Regions from separate parts of the Halopseudomonas pelagia genome, predicted to be linked through region 2. Evidence: riboswitches for the same ligand, from Rfam matches in the RefSeq annotation. Region 2 holds a riboswitch; the other holds the start of a gene.
What was found. A riboswitch is a leader RNA that binds a small molecule or an ion and turns the genes downstream of it on or off. The one in region 2 is predicted to bind cobalamin.

Region 1: it holds a riboswitch for cobalamin, as region 2 does, so the genes downstream of both, btuB (TonB-dependent vitamin B12 receptor) here and EAO82_RS03870 (TonB-dependent receptor domain-containing protein) in region 2, are expected to answer to the same signal.

Annotation. Positions count from the first base shown of each region.
Region 1 is NZ_CP033116.1:3,208,492-3,218,955, reverse strand. It holds gene EAO82_RS14955 (hypothetical protein) at 1-569, shown strand, start outside; gene EAO82_RS14950 (hypothetical protein) at 566-1,726, shown strand; gene EAO82_RS14945 (nitrate regulatory protein) at 1,834-3,105, shown strand; gene EAO82_RS14940 (CmpA/NrtA family ABC transporter substrate-binding protein) at 3,415-4,749, shown strand; gene ntrB (nitrate ABC transporter permease) at 4,890-5,657, shown strand; gene EAO82_RS14930 (ABC transporter ATP-binding protein) at 5,668-6,468, shown strand; cobalamin riboswitch at 6,530-6,775, shown strand; gene btuB (TonB-dependent vitamin B12 receptor) at 6,895-8,730, shown strand; gene EAO82_RS14920 (hypothetical protein) at 8,770-9,345, shown strand; gene cobO (cob(I)yrinic acid a,c-diamide adenosyltransferase) at 9,342-9,953, shown strand; gene EAO82_RS14910 (cobyrinate a,c-diamide synthase) at 9,950-10,464, shown strand, end outside.
Region 2 is NZ_CP033116.1:803,867-814,330, reverse strand. It holds gene EAO82_RS03905 (multicopper oxidase family protein) at 1-158, opposite strand, end outside; gene EAO82_RS03900 (TolC family protein) at 160-1,578, opposite strand; gene EAO82_RS03895 (hypothetical protein) at 1,589-1,915, opposite strand; gene EAO82_RS03890 (hypothetical protein) at 1,984-2,352, opposite strand; gene EAO82_RS03885 (exodeoxyribonuclease VII small subunit) at 2,837-3,076, shown strand; gene EAO82_RS03880 (polyprenyl synthetase family protein) at 3,073-3,960, shown strand; gene dxs (1-deoxy-D-xylulose-5-phosphate synthase) at 4,048-5,931, shown strand; cobalamin riboswitch at 6,028-6,246, shown strand; gene EAO82_RS03870 (TonB-dependent receptor domain-containing protein) at 6,402-8,234, shown strand; gene EAO82_RS03865 (ABC transporter substrate-binding protein) at 8,255-9,067, opposite strand; gene EAO82_RS03860 (MFS transporter) at 9,067-9,492, opposite strand; gene ribA (GTP cyclohydrolase II) at 9,492-10,103, opposite strand; gene EAO82_RS03850 (TIGR02281 family clan AA aspartic protease) at 10,228-10,464, opposite strand, start outside.

The DNA.
Region 1 (10,464 bases), 2.1 Mb from region 2:
TACTGGCGCTTTTCATGCTGGTCAAACTGCTGTGGCTGAGCCCCTGGTTATGGCTGATGTTGCTGGTCGGCCTGCCACTGCTGTGGTGGCTGGACAGCAAGCTCCGCAGCAGACTGCAAAGCCATGTAAAACCGCCGTTACTCAATGCCGTGAGCCGCCGCCTGCTGGTACCGTTGGGTGCTGCGCTATTTTTGTGCGGTTATCTGCTGATGTCGCTCAGTCTCTCGCAGCCGAATATGCAAGGCATGGACTGGATCGATGCGCTGGGCAGGCATATGCAGGATAGCCAGAGCAGTCTGCCGCTGCTGGCGCTCAGTGAAAGAGCCCACCAGATACTGGAGCTGAGCGTGCAGTGGGCGCTGCAGAATACCCTGGGTGATGCTGATAACAGCGGTATCCTCGGGGTGCTGGCGTGGAGCCTGCTGTTGATCAGTGGCAGCGCCTTTATCTGGGCCTGGATGCGCATGCTTACTGGCATTGCTGCGCTTCGTAGCAAGCCCGCTGGCGTGAAGAATGCTGAGACCCAAGCCGGCCACAGGCAGGCCGCAGCTGCGCAGGAGCATCGATGAAACGCCTTTATGCAAGCCGTTGGGCCAAACCGCTGGCCATGCTGGTGATGGTAGCACTGCTATTCGCCGGCCTGACTGCGGGCGTGCGTTTGCTGCAGGAGCGGGCCAGCGACAATCAGCTGTTTGCGGTGCTGATCAACGATCAGCAACTGATCCTCGACGGCGCTACCCTGAGCCGGTTCAACACGGACCTGTCGCGCCTCAGCACTCAGCAACGCCGCCATGCGGACAGGTATATTCAGCAGTGGCTGGACCGCTGGCTGGATGACAGTTTCGCGTTGGCACATCAGGCGTTGCCCGGTTATCTCGACTGGTATTATTCGATGCCCGGTTCCTACAGTCGTCTTTACTATGCGCTGAGCGGGGATCTGGATGACTATCTGCAACGGCGCCTGAATACTCACTTACTGAAGCAGTCGGGATTGGACGCCAGGCTAGCGGCGCTGGAGTCCGAACTCGATACCGAACTTTCCCGGGTGTTGGCGGAGCAGGCAGATGTAGTGCGCCGACAGTTGCTGGGTATCTATGCCCAGCAGCAGCCTACTGCGCCTGCCAGAGAAAGAGCGATTGAGTTTAATCTGAACGTCGATGCTGCGTTGCAGCGCGGCTTCAGCCCGACAGAGGCGGACCGCCAACGCTGGCGAGTCAGTTCCCAGGCGTCCATGGTGGCTGGCACCGGCGCCTTTGTATTGCTGGCGCGCCGCGCGCTGGTGCCGAGGCTGATGGCGCTTTCATCCATGCAGGCGGCCCGTCGCGTATTGGCGGGCTTTGCCGTGCGGTTGGCGCCACGCATGGCCTTGGCGATTACGGCTGGCGGCAGCGCGGCGGCGGTTACCGCGCCCACTGGTCCCGGAGCGCTGGTGGCCGGTGGAGTGGCTTTTGTCACGGCCGCAGGCACCATTGTGATCACCGATTTTGCCCTGCTCAAGGCTGAAGAGATGCTGTTGCGCGATGAGAAGCAGCAGCAGGTCAGTGATGAGTTGCTCGCCAGTCAGGTAGCACTGCGTGAACAGCTGCGCGCACAACTGGAAGAGGCGGGCAGCGCCTCGCAGGCATTTATTCAGCAGACTTTGGCGCGCAGTTACGATCAGTCCGGTGTCGAACAGCGCTTTCATATTCTCGGTCGGCCCGCCCCGGGCTCCGCCGCCGATCGCTGACAGAGCCGAAACCGATCCCTCTTCTTTGGGCCCCTTCTTCAGGCATGAAAATTGCCTTGTTTAACCTGAGGTCTTAGCAGCTTAACCGCGTCATCTGGAGGGCAGTCATGGCGAGTGCGTTGGATTTCATGCTCGCCGCCCGGCGTAGCGAAATGCAGGGTCTACGCAGTCTGGAGCTGACCTGCGAACTGGTCGGCTGCATCGGCCGTTTGATCCATGCACTGCAACGCGAGCGCGGCTTCTCGAATATTTATCTGGGCAGCCACGAGGAGCGTTATCGCGCAGGCCTCGACGACCTGACTGCAGATAGCCAGCGCATGCAGCAACAGGTAGTTGAGTGCTTCGCCCGCATTGATCTGGAATCTGGCTGCGGGGCTGACAAGGCGCGGCTGTTCAACCATATCGCTTATGTACTGCACTATTTCGAGAGTTTCGCGGAATTACGCCGGCGGATTCGCTTGCTGCAGATTCTGCCCATGGACGCGACCCGCGCCTTTAGCCGGCCTATCAAAGGGCTGTTGAATGTGGTGTTCGAGGCAGCCGATACGGCCGTCGATCCGCAAATTACCCGCCATCTGGTGGCGCTATTCAACTTTATGCAGGGCAAGGAGCTGGCTGGGCAGGAGCGGGCGGCGGGGGTTGCCGGTTTCACGCTGGGCTATTTCGATCCTGCAGCGCAGGCGCATCTGCGCTTTCTGGAGGACGCGCAAAAGCGCTGCTTCGAGATTTTCAATGACTATGCAGAGCCGGGCCTGCGCCGGCTATGGCGCAACTTACGCGCTGATCAGACGGTCGTGGAGTTGGCTAGACTTAGGCAGGTTGCCCTGCGCTCTTCGCAGGCGTCACCCATTGCCCCTGCGCTGGCGGAGATCTGGTTCGAGCTGGCCAGCCAACGCATTGATGTGATGAAACAACTCGAAGATCAGATGACCGAGCACCTGCACAGCCAGTGTCAGCGCAAGATCCTTCAAGCCCAATCGGATCTGGATAACCATCGAGCGTTGTTGAAACGCCTGGCTAGCCTTGATGAAGACGCCAGCCTCTTGGCCACCCGGGTTTTCAATCTGCAGTCAACCGATCTGGATGCGTCGGATTCCCTGGGAGGCCAGCTCAATCGCTCGGTGATGGATGTGTTGCATGCCCAGAACCTGCGTTTGCAGGCGTTAGGCGTCGAGCTTGAAGAGGCCCGCCGGTCGTTGAACGAGCGCAAGCTGATTGATCGCGCCAAGGCGCTGTTGATGAAGCAGCACGGGCTCACCGAAGACGCGGCCTATCGCATGTTGCAGAACGCGGCCATGGAGCGCAGCCAGCGACTGGCTGATGTGGCGCAGCATCTGCTCAATTACGCCGAGCTGCTGCAGGGCAAAGCGAAGCTCTGATTGCACGGTGCTCCCCGCCACCGAAACGCACCTGCTCAGCGCATTCGCAACCCGCTCGCCCCGTTACTGTGCGAGCGCCCCGGCACTTTCAGCGACTAGCCCAGCCATCAACCTCTTCGATAACCAGAAGTCTTTGTTTTTGCAATGATTCAGATTTTTGGCACGCATTCTGCTTTATACCGGTAGGCCTGAGTTATCGACTGGCCTCTACATATGAATATGGGCAACGGCGTCCACCCGAGTTTCGAGCTATTTATCGAAACCTGCGTGTACGCCGTTTTTTTTGTGCTTTTTTCAGGGGATTGAGCAATGGATGACAACACCACCAAGGACGCCAAAGGCGCTCCGAGCATGATCAAGCGTCGGGACTTTCTCAAGTACTCCATAGCGGCTGTCAGTGGTGCTGCGCTGTTCAGTTCCTTGCCGCCTGGCATGCGCACAGCGGCTTGGGCCGCCGGCAGCGATGGGGTGGAAACCACCAAGGCGAAATTGGGCTTTATTGCTCTGACTGACGCGGCGCCGCTGTTTGTAGCCGATGAAAAAGGCTTCTTCGCCAAGCACGGCATGACCGATGTAGAGGTGCTCAAGCAGTCTTCCTGGGGCACCACGCGGGACAATCTGGTGCTGGGCTCGGCGCGTAACGGCATCGACGGCGCACACATCCTCACGCCCATGCCGTATCTGATCACCACCGGGGCGATGACCGCGAACAATATCCCCACGCCCATGTATATTCTCGCCCGTCTGAATCTGGGCGGGCAGTGCATATCGGTAGGGCAGGAATACGCAAACCTGAAGCTGGGCGTGGACAGCCAGCCATTCAAGGCGGCGCTTGAGGCGAAAAAAGCCACTGGCAAGCCGGTCAGCGCAGCAATGACCTTTCCCGGCGGTACTCATGATCTGTGGATGCGCTATTGGCTGGCAGCGGGCGGCATCGATCCGAACAGCGACATTTCCACCATCGTCGTGCCCCCGGCGCAGATGGTCGCCAACATGAAGGTCGGCAGCATGGATACCTTCTGCGTCTGCGAGCCGTGGAACGAGCAGTTGATCAACCAGAAGATCGGCTATACCGCGCTGACCACCAGCGAGTTGTGGCATAACCACCCGGAGAAGGCGCTGGGCATGCGCGCCGACTGGGTAGATGCCAACCCCAATGCCGCCCAGGCATTGATCAAGGCGGTGATGGAAGCGCAGATGTTCTGCGAAGACCCGGCCAACCGCGAAGAAGTGGCGAAGATCTGCTCCAAGCGCCGCTGGATCAATGCACCGTTCAACGACGTGGTTGAACGCATGAAGGGCAACTTCGACTACGGCAACGGCAAGGTGGTCGAGAACAGCGACAACCAGATGCGCTATTGGAAGGACAACGCCTCTTATCCGTACAAGAGCCATGACAAGTGGTTTATCACCGAAGATATCCGCTGGGGTTATCTGCCGCAGGATCTGGACATGGACGCGCTGGTCGACAAGGTCAACCGCGAGGATCTCTGGCGGGCAGCCGCGACCAGCCTTGGCGTACCGGCGGAGCAGATCCCCACGTCCACGTCCCGTGGCGTCGAAACCTTTTTCGATGGCAAGACCTTCGACCCGGAAAACCCCATGGCCTACCTGGATAGCCTGGCTATCAAGGCCATGAGCTGAACATGACGTCAGATTCAATGAGGGGCTTGCCCATGAACGCCAATGTAAAGATTGATGCCGCTAATGCGCTGGAGCTAAAGCCGGACCCGCGGCATAACGTCGAACTGCCGGCCTGGCTGCAGCATTACGGGGGGATTTTCATGCGCCAGGTGCTGCCACCGCTGATCTTCACCGCGGTGCTGCTGATCATCTGGCAGATGCTCTGTTCCATGGAAGGTAGCGCGTTGCCGCCGCCTACCCAGGTGGTGACCGATACCTGGGAGCTGATCATCGACCCGTTCTATGACAATGGCGGCAACGATGTGGGCATGGCCTGGCAGATTCTCGCCAGCCTTGAGCGGGTTGCCTACGGCTATATGCTCGCGGTGGTGGTGGGCATCAGTCTGGGTGTGCTGGTCGGGCAGTCGACCTGGGCCATGCGCGGTCTGGATCCGGTGTTCCAGGTGCTGCGTACCGTGCCGCCGCTGGCCTGGCTGCCGCTGTCACTGGCGGGTTTTCAGGACAGTAACCCCTCGGCGATCTTCGTCATCTTCATCACCGCGATCTGGCCGATCATCATCAATACCTCGGTGGGCGTGCGCAATATCCCAGAAGATTACCGCAACGTTGCCCGGGTGCTGCGGCTGAATGGATTCGAGTACTTCGGCAAGATCATGTTGCCTGCGGCCGCGCCCTATATCTTCTCCGGGTTGCGTATCGGTGTGGGTCTGTCCTGGCTGGCGATCGTCGCAGCGGAAATGCTGATTGGCGGCGTAGGCATAGGTTTCTTTATCTGGGATGCGTGGAACGCGTCGCTGATCAGCGACATCATCCTGGCCCTGATCTACGTCGGCGTGGTGGGATTCTTCCTGGATCGCCTGGTGGCCTGGATTGGTCGCCTGGTTACCCGCGGCACCTCAGCCAGTTAAGGAGCAGCATATGAGTCGTTATCTGAATATCGAAAAAGTCTCCAAGACCTTCACCACCGGCAAGATGTCCACCGAGGTGCTGGTGGATATCAACCTGAGTGTGGCGCGGGGCGAATACATTTCCATCATCGGCCACTCCGGCTGCGGCAAGTCCACAGTGCTGAATATCGTGGCCGGCCTGATGGATTCCACCTCCGGCGCGGTGATTCTGGATGGCAAGGAAGTCAGCGATCCAGGCCCGGACCGTAGCATGGTATTCCAGAATCATTCCCTGCTGCCCTGGCTGACGGTGTATCAGAACGTCGCCATCGCGGTGAACAAGGTCTGGCGCAGCAAGAACGCCAAGGAAAAGGACGAATGGGTGCGGCACAATTTGAACATGGTGCATATGAGCCACGCGCTGGACAAACTGCCGAGCGAAATCTCCGGCGGCATGAAGCAGCGTGTCGGTATCGCCCGCGCATTGGCCATGGAACCCAAGGTGCTGTTGCTGGATGAGCCCTTCGGCGCGCTGGATGCATTGACCCGCGCCCACCTGCAGGACGAAGTCATGCGCATCCAGAACGACCTGAAAAATACCGTGATCATGATCACTCACGATGTGGATGAGGCGGTGCTGCTGTCCGACCGTATCGTGATGATGACCAATGGGCCGTCGGCAACTATCGGTGAAATTCTGGACATAGATTTGCCGCGTCCGCGTGACAGGATCGCGCTGGCAGACAACCCAAAATACAACCAGTACCGCCAGGCCGTGCTGCGCTTTTTGTATGAAAAACAGCGCAAGGTCGAGGCGGCTGTCTCGGCTTGATCTGGCAACTGCTGGGCAGATGCAGGGCAAGAATGCGTTGACGCTTTGTTACAAAATCACTAATCTTCACCCCGCTTCAGGTGCCCGCTGATGCCTAATCAGCGGGTGAAACTGGGAAGCCGGTGCGTCTGCCAGTTGCAGACAATTCCGGCGCTGCCCCCGCAACGGTAAGCGAGCGTCAGTCGATGTGAATCGGCTGGCACGTCACCGCCATACACCACTGTGCCAACGGCATGGGAAGGTGCGGTGACGGGATCATTGGATCCGCTCGCAAGCCCGGAGACCGGCCTGACGCATATCACAGCAGAGCGGCGGGCTTTGCGGGTGTGCGGTCTCCTGCTGTGCCGGATCCGTCTGCCTTTTGCTTCGCCGACTGCTACCTCTCAGCAGTGTCGTACGGGTAGGTACGACGGAGCCAGAAATCGCATGTCCAGTAACCGCATTATCAGTTCTTTTCCCGCTTCTGTAGCGGTGGCCTGCATGGGCCTGTCCTCGTTCTCCTTCGCCAACTCCGTCAGCTTGAATGATCAGGTGGTCACCGCCACGCGTTCCTCCTTGTCCGCCAGCCAGGGCATCGCCTCGGTCAGCGTAATCGAGCGCGCGGAGATTGAGCGCTTGCAAGCGACCAGCGTGGCGCAATTGCTGCGCCGGGTGCCGGGCATCAACATCACCAATACCGGCGGCCATGGCAAGAACGAGGCGCTGGGTATTCGCGGTACCAACAGCAATCATGTACTGGTGTTGATCGACGGCATACGCCTGGGTTCGGCGACCACCGGCGATGTGGCCCTGCAGAACTTGCCGGTAGAGCAGATCGAACGCATCGAAGTGGTGCGCGGCCCGCGCTCCAGCCTGTATGGCTCCGAAGCCATAGGCGGTGTGATTCAGATCTTTACCCGTCGCGGTGAGCAACAGGGCGCCAAGCCCTGGGCTTCGGCCACCGCCGGTAGCCGTAACTATCACGCGGGTAGCGCCGGCGTGTCCGGCGGGCTGGGCAACGCCTGGTACAACCTGGGCGCGACCAGCATGGGTACGCGGGGTATTGACGCGCGGCCGCGCGCGCCGTCGCCTGAGCCGGATAACGACGGCTATCGCGAGTGGTCGGCGAACATGACCGCCGGCTATCGCTTCGATAATGGCCTGGAGCTGGATGGCCATGTCATCGAGGTGCGTTCACACAATGATTACGACTCCGGCTTCAAGGCCAACGCTGACAATCTGCTGCGTACCCACGGCTTGCGCGCGCGCTTTACCCCGACCGATCCCTGGCTGGTGACGCTGCAGGCAGGGCGCAGCGAAGACAAAGTCGATACCTTCAACGGCAATGTATTCAACACGCGGATTGATACCCGTCGCGATAGCTTCAGCTGGCAAAACGATGTTCAGCTCAAGCCCGGGCAGGTGCTGACACTGGGCTATGACCTGTTGCAGGACTCGGTCAACGGCAGCACTGATTTTGCCGAAGACAGCCGCGATAACCACGGCGCCTACGCCCAATACCTGGCGCAGCTGGGGCGGCACGAACTGCAACTCAGCGCTCGCCATGACGACAACGAGCAGCACGGCACCTACAACACCGGCAGCATCGGCTATGGCTACAGCATCAGCGATAGCCTGCGTGCCAGCGCCAGCTACGGCACCGCATTCAAGGCGCCGACCTTCAACCAGCTCTATCATCCCAGCTTTGGCAATCCGGCTATTTCCGAGGAAACCTCGCGCAGCCTTGAACTGGGTCTGGATGGCGCGCACGCCTGGGGCAGCTGGGCGGTAGCGGTGTACCGCAACGAGATCGACGATCTGATCGCCTACTTCAATCAAGGCGCTGGTTTGCGCGCGCAGAATATCGACAAGGCGGTGATCAACGGCGTCGAGCTATCGGCGGTCAGCCAAGTACTGGGGTGGGACCTGAGCAGCAATCTCACCCTGCAGGACCCGGCCAACGAATCAAACCGAGCAGGCCAGGGCTATCTGTTGCCGCGGCGGGCCGAGCAGATATTCAATCTGGATCTGGACCGTCGGTTCGGCCGAGTCGGCCTGGGTGCCAGCCTGCACGTGGAAGGCCGGCGCTGGGATAACGCCGCCAATACCACCGAGTTGTCCGGCTACAACACCGTCGATCTGCGCTCGGAATATCAGTTGAGTGATACCTGGCGCCTGCAGGCGCGCATCAGCAACCTGTTCGACACCGACTACGAGACCGCCGCGACCTATCAGCAACAGGGCCGGGCTGGCTATCTGACTTTGCGTTACCAGGCGCTGTAAAGCGCCTGTTTCTTAAAAACCATCCAAGGAGGATGACCCATGTTAGAACTGTCCAGACGTAGCCAGGTGGCTATCGGTATCGTACTTGTTTTGCTGGTCGCCATGAACCGTGGCAGCCATTTCAGCCTGGTCAATCTGCCCAGCGCGTCCTGGGCGGTGTTCTTCCTCGCCGGTGTGTTGCTCAAGCCGCGCTGGGTATTTCCTCTACTGTTTTTGCAAACCACCTTTATGGACATTATGAGCGTGGGCTGGACCAACGCCGGGCATCATTGCATGACTGTTGCCTATTGGATGCTGTTGCCAGCCTATGCTGCGCTGTGGTTCGGTGGCCGCCTGTATGCGCGCTGGCACCGTGAGCAATTGAGCTCACTGCTGGTACTGATCCCTGCCGTGCTCAGCAGCGCACTGGTATGTCAGCTGTTTTCCAGCGGCGGTTTCTACTTTTTCTCCGGCCGTTACGACAACCCGACTTTCTCCGGCATGCTTGAGCGCATCGCAACCTACTATCCGCAATACCTGAGCAGCATGGCGTTGTATGTGGGTGCGGCTGCGGTGATCTATATCGTTATGCGTGTTTATGCGGTGCGTGAGGCGCAGCAAGGCCGCCAGGCATGAGCGATAGCGCCGAACGCGACGAGCGTCATCGGCTGCGCATGCAGCGCAAGAAGGCCATTGTCGACGAGAAAATTGCCCAGGCTCAGGAAGAGCACGGCCTGCTGCTGGTGCTGACTGGCAACGGCAAAGGCAAGAGCAGTTCGGCCTTCGGCATGGCTGCTCGCAGTCTGGGTCACGGCTTGCAAGTGGGCATCGTGCAGTTTATCAAGGGCGCGCGCAGCACCGGAGAAGAAACCTTCTTCCGGCGCTTTCCCGAGCAGGTGCGCTACCACGTCATGGGCGCCGGCTTTACTTGGGAAACCCAGGACCGTCAGGACGATATCGCCAAGGCGCAAGCCGCCTGGGCGGTGGCGGTGGAACTGATGAGCGATCCCACGGTAGCGCTGGTGGTGCTGGATGAGCTGAATATTGCGCTGAAATACGGGTACCTGTCGCTGGATCAGGTATTACAGGATATCGGCTCGCGACCCATGGCCCAGCATGTGGTGGTCACCGGTCGTGGCGCGCCACCGGCTCTGATAGACGCTGCCGATACCGTGACCGAGATGGGCGTGGTTAAGCATGCATTCAAATCCGGCATCAAGGCGCAGAAGGGAGTGGAGTTTTGACCGAATCCGTCGTCACAGAGCAGCAGTGCCCGGCACTGCTGATCGCCGCGCCTGCTTCAGGGCAGGGCAAGACCACCATCACCGCAGCCTTGGCCCGGCTGCATAGTCGGCAGGGCAAACGGGTGCAGGTGTTCAAGTGCGGACCGGACTTTCTCGATCCGATGATACTGCAGCGCGCCAGCGGGCGACCGGTCTATCAGATCGATCTGTGGATGATCGGTGAGCAGGAAAGCCGCAAGCTACTCAGCAAGGCGGCCGCCGAGTCCGACCTGATTCTGATTGAAGGGGTCATGGGGCTGTTTGACGGTACGCCCTCAGCGGCGGATCTGGCGCGCTGCTTTGGGGTGCCGGTGCTGGCGGTGATCGATGGCTCCGGCATGGCCCAGACCTTTGGCGCCATGGCCCACGGCCTGGCGAGCTATCAGGCTGGCTTGCCCTTTGCCGGGGTGCTGGCCAACAAGGTTGGCAGTGCCCGGCATGGCGAGATACTGCGCGATTGCCTGCCCGATAG
Region 2 (10,464 bases):
GGCCTGCCAGTATTCGGCTCCAGCGGCGCCATGGTCTCCGGGCTGCTCTGAATTACTGGCTCGGGCAACCCCGCCAAAGAAACCCGGCTGACCGAAGAGGCAGCAACGGCTGCCGTTATGGCACCCGCGCCCATAAAGAAATCACGTCGTGAAACCATGTTAGTGCCCTCCGGCGGGGGAAGCGGGTGTGGTGGAAGCGCTATTGGCCTCGCTCGGCGTTACTGGCCCAAAACGAACCAGGTCCAGTTCAGACTGAGCCACCCAGAAGTCACTCTGGGCCTGCAGATAACGATTGACTGTGGAGATCTGCTCCCGCGCATCAGCAAGTAGCTCGAATACACCGATAAACATGCCGTTGTAGAGCAACATGTTTTCCTCACTGATACGCTTGCGCAGGGGGACGATTTCATCACGATAATGCGCTGCCACATCCCAGGCTGTGCGATAAGCCTGATAGCTCTCCCGTACCTGCGAACGCGCATTGATTGCGACTTCGGCGGTCCGCTGCAGCTGCTGCATGTATCGCGCCTCGTTGCCGGCCATGCGAGCACCGCTCCAATCGAACAACGGAAGCTCAACGGTAATTTCATAGCCACGTTGCACGGGCTCTTCGTTGGAGCTGTTATTGCTGATGCCCAGTTCCAGCACATTGATAAAGCGCGTTGCCTTACCCAGCTTCAGGTTGGTTGCCAGGCGCTCGGCACCCTGCTGGGCCGCCTGGACATCCAGGCGACTGGCCATGGCCTGCTGCTCGATATCTGGCTGGTCCAATGGCTCAGCAGGCACATCCGGCAGCCGCTCTGGCAGGGTGAAATTCGTCTGCTCACCCCATAAACCAAGCAAGCGGACCAGCCGCTCATGGCTGGCGACCTGCTCTTGTCTGGCCTGCAGGTGAGACAGTGCTGCTTCCGCGTAAAAGCTCTGCTCACGGGCTTTCTGCAAGGCACTGTAGTTACCCACGGCGGCCATACGATGAGCCATTTCCGCGCCTGCATCAGCCGCCTGCAGAACCTGCTCGCTATAAGCCAGACTCTGCTGCGCTGCGACCGCGCGATACCAGGCTATACGCGTATCCGTTGCCAACCGCATCACCGACAAGCTGACTTCCCGCTGTACCTGCGCATTCTGGCCATCAGCTATGCGACGGGTTAAGGGCAAGGCGATCAAGCTGCCCAGATTAAGGTGCAGCCCCCGCTCCCACTCCACTTCGCTGCCACGCGTCATGCGCCCGATGGAAAAGCCGGGATTCGGTAAACGGCTCGCCTGTACCCGCTGCGCATCAGCGATACCCAGATCAAACAAGCGAGCTTGCAGCCCGGGATTGTTCATCAGCGCAATTTCCACTGCACTTTCCAGCGCTAACGGCTCAGCCAGAAGCTCGGCGATACGCTCGCGGACCACCGGCGGCTGATCCTGCTCGGTGGCCCAATGCAGCGAATCCTGCCCGGTCAGCTCGGCGCTCTGTTGCTGAACCTGTTCAAGGCTACTCTGAGGCGCCAGCCCCGCGCAGCCCGCCAGGGTCAACAGCAGCACGCCGGTGGAACCCAAACGCGCGAGAGCCGTATTGGTCTTGTTCATAACCAGCTCCTTAATGATGTTGATGCGGATTGGCGTCGCCGCCAGCATCGGCAGCGTTATCAATGTCGGCATCAGCGCCATCATCTTGCGACTGGCTGGCCTCCCATACCTCTGCCGCATAGGCTTGCCAACCGCCTATACGGCCGACGGTAGCATTGGCCTCACGCCAGTCGCCGGGAGTCTGGTGCTCAAAGCCTCGATAGCTGTGCAATGGAGATTGGTAAGTCACTGGCGGGACGACGTCGGCGCCAGATGGATCGGGCTGGTTTGCCTGGGCGTGACTGTGCCACGCCAGAACGGCTAATAAGCCGCCAATACAATACATTGGGGAAAACATGACCACCTCTGCGATCAGATCGGTGTTACCGATCAGAAATGTTCAGCTCAACAGGAGCCGTTATCGTTTCAGAGGAGGACGGTGCGGGGAGGTCGTTTGAGTGGCTCGGGGGTTTGCCCGACAAACAATAGATAGGCCGGTACGCCAGAGAGTACCGGAGCAAACACAGCCAAAGGCTCGCTGTTGCAACTGGTCAGAGCACTGATGCCATGACAACTGACCGCGCAAAGCACACACCCGCTATGCACCACTTGGCCGGTGTCATCATGGGCCTGCTCGGCCATCGCATGATGGGCATGCTCAACTGGCATCTCGTTCTGCTGCGTGGCAGGAGGTGTAGCTGCACAAGACGTAGAAAACGCACCCGCAACTGCCTGGGCCGGGATGATCAAGATCATCAGCCAAAGCAGACAGGTACGTAGTACGCCAGTTTTCATTGAGCATCCTGAAGGAATTGTTATACGCAGGTTAACGCTGAGACGAACAATAATCCAGCCACCGATGTAACCAGGTGCCTCTTTCGATCTCACCAGGCTGACCCGTGTTTATCTGAGGGCACAAAGCGCTCGGTTACTATTGAACCAAGCGCTGACTGAACCACCACATCTCGAGAAAATCGACAACTCAGCGAAGGGCTCTCTAGAATTCACGCAACGACTTCTTAATTACCGGCGGCGGATCCGGGGGCAGGTCTGATGAACTCGCTATTTTTTCTCGTTCCTGGCGTTCCTCACAGCCGCCATAATGCCAGTGTCACCAACGCCGTCGCTCTCGCGCCGAAAACAACGGGGCTTGGTGATCCAGATTGGTTGTAGCCTGAGCTTGTTTTATTTTTATGACGTCTACAGTTGATTGACCGCTCCATTAGCCTTGGGTAATGTTCAGCCGGTTGCCGATTCGCCAGATAAACGAGGTATGTACATGGCCAAGAAAAAAGTCGCCGTGGATTTTGAACAATCGCTGGGCGACCTGCAAAAACTGGTCGAGCGGCTGGAAAGTGGCGAACTCAGCCTGGAAGATTCATTAACGGCGTTCGAGCAGGGCGTGGCGCTGACCCGCGATTGCCAACAGGCGCTGAGCCAGGCAGAACAGAAAGTGCAGCTACTGGTCGAGCAACACGGCAACCTGACCACTGAACCCTTTGACGGACCCGCTGAATGAGCGATTTCGGTGCCTATCTTAGCGCCTGCCAACACCGCATCGACACCTACCTGACGCAACAGCTACAGACCGGAGAACCGCGGCTGGAACGGTTGTTTTCAGCGATTCGTTACAGTGTGACGCACGGCGGCAAACGTATTCGTCCCATGCTCGCCTATGCCTGCTGCGAAGCGCTTGGCGGCCGGCCAGAGCAGGCCGATACCGCCGCCGCAGCGGTTGAGGCAATTCATGCGTATTCGCTGATCCATGACGATCTGCCGGCAATGGATGACGACGATCTGCGCCGCGGGCATCCCACCTGCCATATCGCCTATGACGAGGCCACGGCCATTCTTGCCGGCGATGCGCTGCAAGCCCTGGCGTTTCAGTGGCTGGCTCAGGCCACTGCCCTGCAGGTGAACACCCGGCTGCGCATGATCGAGGTACTGGCTACGACTGCAGGTCCGAACGGCATGGTCGGTGGTCAGGCGATTGATCTGGGCGCCGTGGGTGAGAAGCTTGACCTACCAACGCTGGAGAAAATGCACCGGCACAAGACCGGCGCGTTGATTCGCGCCAGCGTACAACTCGGTGCTCTGGCCAGCGAGCAGGTCAGCGAAGAGCAGCTCAAGGCGCTGGGCGTTTATGCCGACTGTATCGGCCTGGCCTTCCAGGTTCAGGACGACATTATCGACATCGAAAGCGACACCAGCATACTCGGCAAACAACAGGGTGCTGACCTGGCTCGCGACAAGCCTACCTACCCAGCGTTATTAGGTCTGGATGGCGCGCGAGCACTGGCTGACACGCTGCGCCTGCAAGCCATTGAGGCGCTGCAGCCCTTTGCTGACGATGCTCTGCGCCTGCGCCAGCTAGCCGATTTTATTGTACAAAGACGGTTCTAACCCGGCTGCGCTAGTTGGGCTAAGAGGCCGCATCGGTTAAACTGCCGTTTTAATCTTGCCCTGCATGCGGCACCCAGAGCCTGTTTGATGCCAAGCACCTTTCACGAAATACCCCGCGAACGGCCCCACACCCCGTTGCTGGACAGCCTGAACGACACTGCTCGCCTGCGTGAGCTGGACGAAGAGCGTCTGCCGGAACTGGCCGACGAGCTGCGTGCCTACCTGCTGTGGACCGTCAGCCAGACTGGCGGCCATTTCGGTGCAGGCCTGGGCGTGATCGAGTTGACTGTTGCGCTGCACTATATTTACCAAACGCCCGAAGACCGGATCGTCTGGGATGTCGGCCATCAAGCCTACCCACACAAGATTCTGACCGGGCGCCGCGAGCAGATGAGCACCTTGCGCCAGAAAGACGGCCTGGCCGCCTTTCCGCGCCGCCATGAAAGCCCCTACGATACCTTTGGTGTGGGCCACTCCAGTACTTCGATCAGCGCTGGACTGGGCATGGCCGTAGCCTCGCGGCTACAAGGCCTGGACCGTCGGACCGTCGCGGTAATCGGCGATGGCGCACTGACAGCGGGCATGGCCTTCGAGGCGCTCAACCATGCCTCGGACGTCGAAGCCGATATGCTCGTAGTGTTGAATGACAATGATATGTCGATCTCGCGCAATGTCGGCGGCATGTCCAACTACCTGGCGAAGATTCTCTCCAGCCGCACCTACTCGCATATGCGTGAAGGCAGTAAAAAAGTGCTGTCGAAGATTCCGTCTGCCTGGGAACTGGCTCGCCGCACGGAAGAGCACGCCAAAGGCATGCTGGTGCCCGGCACGCTTTTTGAAGAGCTGGGCTGGAACTATATCGGGCCCATCGATGGCCACGACCTGCCAACCCTGATCGCGACCATAGGCAATATGCGCGAACTCAAGGGCCCGCAGTTTTTGCATGTGGTCACGCAAAAAGGCAAGGGTTTCTCCCCGGCTGAAGCCGACCCGATCGGCTATCACGCGATTACCAAACTGGAACCCAAACCCGCCAGTAACGGCATCAGCAAGCCGAAATATTCCAATGTGTTCGGCCAATGGCTGTGTGACATGGCTGCGGAAGATCAGCGCCTCGTGGGTATTACGCCGGCGATGAAAGAAGGCTCTGACCTGATTGCGTTCAGCGAACAGTACCCGAAACGCTATTTCGATGTAGCGATTGCCGAGCAGCATGCAGTTACCCTGGCCGCCGGCATGGCCTGCGAAGGCGCCAAACCGGTGGTGGCGATTTATTCGACCTTTCTGCAGCGTGCCTATGATCAAGTGATCCATGATGTCGCGGTGCAGAATCTGGACGTACTCTTTGCCATTGACCGCGCCGGCCTGGTTGGCGAAGACGGCCCGACGCACGCTGGCAGCTTTGATCTGTCCTTTCTGCGCTGCCTGCCGAATATGCTGATCATGGCGCCAGCCGACGAAAACGAAACCCGTCAGATGCTCAGCACCGGTTTTCTGCATAACGGCCCTGCGGCAGTACGCTACCCACGTGGGACCGGCCCGGGTACGCCCATTAACAGCAGTTTAGAGCCATTGCCAATCGGTAAAGGCCAGCTGACCCGCCAGGGTCAGGGGGTCGCCATCCTCTGTTTCGGCACCCTGCACGCCCAGGCACTCAAAGCTGCCGAGGTACTGGATGCTAGCGTGGCGAATATGCGCTTCGTCAAACCGCTGGACACCGCGCTTATCCAGCAATTGGCCGACAGCCATGAGCTGCTGGTCACGCTGGAAGAAAACGCCATCATGGGTGGTGCCGGCAGCGCAGTGAACGAGTGGCTGCTGAGCCAGGGCAAGCCGGTCAACATTCTGAACCTCGGCTTGCCAGACGTGTATGTGGAACACGCCAAGCCGGCAGAAATGCTCGCTGAATGCGGGCTGGATGCGGCCGGTATCGAAGCTGCCATCCGCCAGCGCCTGCACCTCAACAGCTGACATTTTCCCGCTATTCTCGACGTTGGCCCGGGTTACAGCTCGCGGCCAACACAGCAACAGACTTGACCATCCGCCACTTAGCCCCTAGAGTCCATCCCGCTTCCAGTCGCACTGGGTGCCCTGCCGGCCATCGAACCGCAGGGTGAAACGGGAAGTCGGTGCAACCCCGACGCTGCCCCCGCAACGGTAAAGGATCACAGCCCCCTGATACGGGTCTGTCGGTAATGTGCAACACGCCACTGTACGCCTGCGTATGGGAAGGCCACATTATTTGCATCCTGAGCCCGGAGACCGGCCCTGTGCGTAAAGAACCCTGTGCGTGCCGGTATTCAAAGATCCCGTCTGCCATGGTTCGTAGCTGAGGTGTCGCGGAGGGCGTCACCCGGCCAGTGCATGGCTGCCCTCCGCTCTACCGGCAGATTTCGCTGGCTTCTCGCCCTCCTCAAAAGCGTTTCTTTTGAGGATTCATGATGAACAGAGTACTTTTTCTCGTCCCAGGCCTGCTGGCGTCCGGTATCGCCTTGGCCAACAGTGCGGTAGACCTGCCGGACACGGTCGTCACAGCATCACGGCAAGCACAGTCACTTTCCAGAACACCGGCCGCGACCACCGTTTTTACCCGCAGCGAGATTGAACGTCTGCAGCCCAGCTCTGTTGCAGATCTGCTGCGCCGGGTTCCGGGCGCATCAGTCACCACTACAGGCGGACAGGGTAGCCTTACCTCATTGTCCCTGCGCGGAACCGGCAGCACCCAATCGCTGGTACTGGTCGATGGACAACGCATCGGCAGCGCCTCGGCGGGGCAGCCAAGCCTGGAATTTCTCAATATTGATCAGATCGAGCGTATCGAAGTTATCCGCGGCCCCCGTTCGGCTATCTATGGTTCCGACGCCATCGGCGGTGTAGTGCAGATATTTACCCGCCAGGGAGAGTCTGGCCTCAACCCCAGAGTCACCGCCGGCATCGGCAGCAACAACACCTACCGTCGCCATGTAGGTATGTCCGGAGGCAACCAGCAGACGCGTTTTGATCTGGGCGCCAGCCTCAATGAAACCGCCGGCTTTGACCGTACCCGCCATGAAGAGGCAGGCGACCAGGACGACGACGGTTACCGCAATCGCGCATTCAACGCCTCTCTCAGTCACAATTTTACTGACGACGTCGAAGCAGGTGTTCGCTTGCTCGAGCAGAGCGGTAATACCGAGTACGATCTGAATGGCAATCCTGAAGACGATTTCACGTTAAGCACTGTAGCCACGCACCTGCAATGGCAAGTCAGTCAGCTATGGACCACTCGCCTAGAAGCTGGGCACGCCGAAGACAAGCGCAGCAGTCATTATGATGCCAACGCTTTCGGACCGGCCGCTACCTATAGCTACAACACCTATCGCGACTCTGCCAGTTGGCTTAACAGTCTGCGCCTATCCGAGCAGCACAGCCTGCAAACCGGTGTGGACTGGTATCAGGATCGACTGCGCAGCACCGGCAGCTATCTGCAAACCGAGCGCTACAACCGTGCCGCTTTTGTTCAACACCGATTTGAAGGCGAGGCATATCAGACTGAATTGGGTTGGCGGCATGATGACAACGAGCAATTTGGCAATGCCAACACCTTTAACGCAGCGCTGACTGTGCCGATCACCGACAATCAGCAAGTGGTCGCATCCTACGGGGAGGGCTTCCGCGCACCCACGTTCAACGATCTTTACACTAGCTTCGGTGCAAATCCAAACCTGCGCCCCGAGCGCTCCAAAAGCTATGAACTGCAGTGGCGCGGCCAAGTGCAGGCCGCTCAGTTACAGGCTGCGGCATTCCGCACCGATATTGACGACCTGATTCTGCTTGACCCGTTCTTCACCGCCCAGAACATTAGCCGCGCCCGGATCCATGGTTTGGAGTTGAGCGCCAGCACTCAAGTAGCCGGTTGGGATACGCTGCTCGCAGCAACCTGGCTGGATCCGCGTGATCGTAACAGCGGCAATCAACTGCCACGCCGACCCAAGCGCCTGTTAAGTCTGGATGTGGATCGTCAATTGGGTGTGTTCGGGATTGGTTTCAGCCTTAGCGCCAACAGTCAGCGCTATAACGACCCGGCCAACGAGCAGGAGCTATCCGGCTACGGCCTGGTCGAGGCCCGCGCACGCTGGAACATGACCCCTGCGCTGCGCTGGGATCTGAAAGTAGGCAATCTGCTGGATAAGGATTACAGCCTGGCCAACTATAACTACAACGGTCAGACCTACGGCTACCGGGAGGTCGATATCAACGCCCAGCTATCTGTGAGCTGGACACCTAGCTACTGACAGTACGGCACCGGCCAGCGTCATGCAGCCGGTGCCACCAGCCGACATAAGCGCTGCAAACCATGGACAATTTGCGGCGTTGGTCGAACCAGGCTATCGCCGTTCATTACCTTCAATTGCCCTTCGCGCACCGCTCGCATTTGCGGAAACTGACGCCAGCGTCGAAGCCACGGATGCCCGGCTGCAGGCTGGTCATCCACTACCAGAATCATATCCGGATCTGCCGCAAGCACACTCTCAAGCCCAACCTGGGGTGCGTAAATCGACAGATCTGCAAACACGTTGCGCGCGCCGCAGTGGCGCAAGGCATCACCAATCAACTGGTTATCGCTGACCGTATACAAAGGCTCGTCCCAGAGCTGCACGAATACCCGTGGGGCGTTGTTCGTCACAGGCCGGTGCAGACGCTGCAGTTTCTGCTCATAGCCGCTAAGCAACGTTTCCGCCGCCGCTGGGCGCTCCAGCAAAACGCCCAGTCGACGGGTCATCTGGGTGATATCAGCCAATCGTTGGGGATCAAAACGCTCGACCCGAATACCCCAGGTTTCCAGGGTGTCGAGTAATTCAGGGGGGTTGCCTGAGGTCCAGGCCAGAATCAGATCGGGATTCTGCGCCAGGATCAGCTCGCGGGACAGGCTTTGATGGCTACCGATGCGGGGTACGCTTTCCAGCTCAAGGGGCAGTTGCCCGTCGTCCAGCACACCGACCAGCTGATCTACGGCGTCCAGCTGCACGACCATATCGGTAAGAAACGGCGCCAGACTGACTACCCGGGGAGCCGCTGCCAGCGGTAGGCAAAACAGCAACAGCCCGGCCAGCCAGCCGGCGCGCATCACTTCACCCAGGCACTGGGCGGACGGTACAGCAACATCACGCCCATGCTGGCCAGCACCAGCAACACCAGAGGGACGATTTCGTTGGTGCAGACAAACTGCAGCATGCCCATCCACGCGGGAAACTTGGCGTTCATCAAACCCAACAGCTGTTGCTTGTGCAGGGTTTCCCAAGCCGATTCCGCCTGTGGCTGGTCGCCCAGCGCTTCAGCAGCGATCAACGCGGATTTGTAATGGCGGAAGCGCCAGATGGATAGAAACAGCGTCGCCAGCCCAACGACGAACAGTGGAATAGCCCCCTCAGGCCAGGCGCCCGGCTGCTCGCCAATAAACCATACCAGTGCAATCGGCAATACCAGGGTTACACCCGCCTGCATCCGCCAGTTGCGCTGCAAGGCCTTCCAATGAGGACGTGCATCAAACATTATTCCGCCTCCGCCTGGTGCATCTCGCCAAGCATATGCCCGAGCTTGCCGGCCTTGGTCGCCAGATACTTGCTGTTGTGCGGGTTGAGTCCAAACTCCAGCGGCAGCCGTTCAGTCACCTTCAGGCCATAACCTTCCAATGCTTTGACCTTGCGTGGATTATTGGTCAGCAACTTGAGGCTGGTGATACCCAGATGCGCGAGTATTGGCTGGCAGATGGCGTAGTCACGCTGATCGGCGCCAAAACCCAGTTGCTCGTTGGCCTCGACGGTATCCGCACCACCATCTTGCAAGTGATAAGCACGAATCTTGTTCATCAGGCCGATGCCCCGGCCTTCCTGGCGCAGATACAGGAGCGCGCCGCGCCCCTCCTCGGCGATGGCCTGCAAAGCCGCTTCCAGCTGGAAACCGCAATCACAACGCAGACTGAACAGCGCGTCGCCGGTCAGGCACTCGGAATGCAGCCGGCCGAGCACAGGCTTGCCATCGGCTACATCGCCCATGGTCAATACAACATGTTCCTTGCCGGTATCCTGTTCGAGGAAACCGTGCATGGTGAACGTACCCCATCGGGTAGGCAATTTGGATGACGCAACAAAGGTGACTGACACACCGGTCTCCTGTACAGCCGCTGCAATAAGGGGCAGCTATATTATCAGGAGAATGCCCGCGCCGCGACGTAAAGCACCGGATGGAATGTATCAGCATTTCCTGAAACGAGCCGCGCCAGGCGCCTCAGCGGCTTTCCAATATCAGGGTGCCGTTCTGGTCCACCATACGTATGCGGTTCAGATAGCTGTTGCCGAGCAATACTTCGGTGGGAAAGCCGCCTTCCAGAATCAGACCGTCGACATTGGTCAGTTCGACATCGCCCACTTTGACCCGGGCAAGCGTTACCCGGTAGCCCGCAACCTGACCACTAGCGGTAGTGGCCCGCACTTCGGAGCCGGTGACCCGATAGTCGATGCCCAG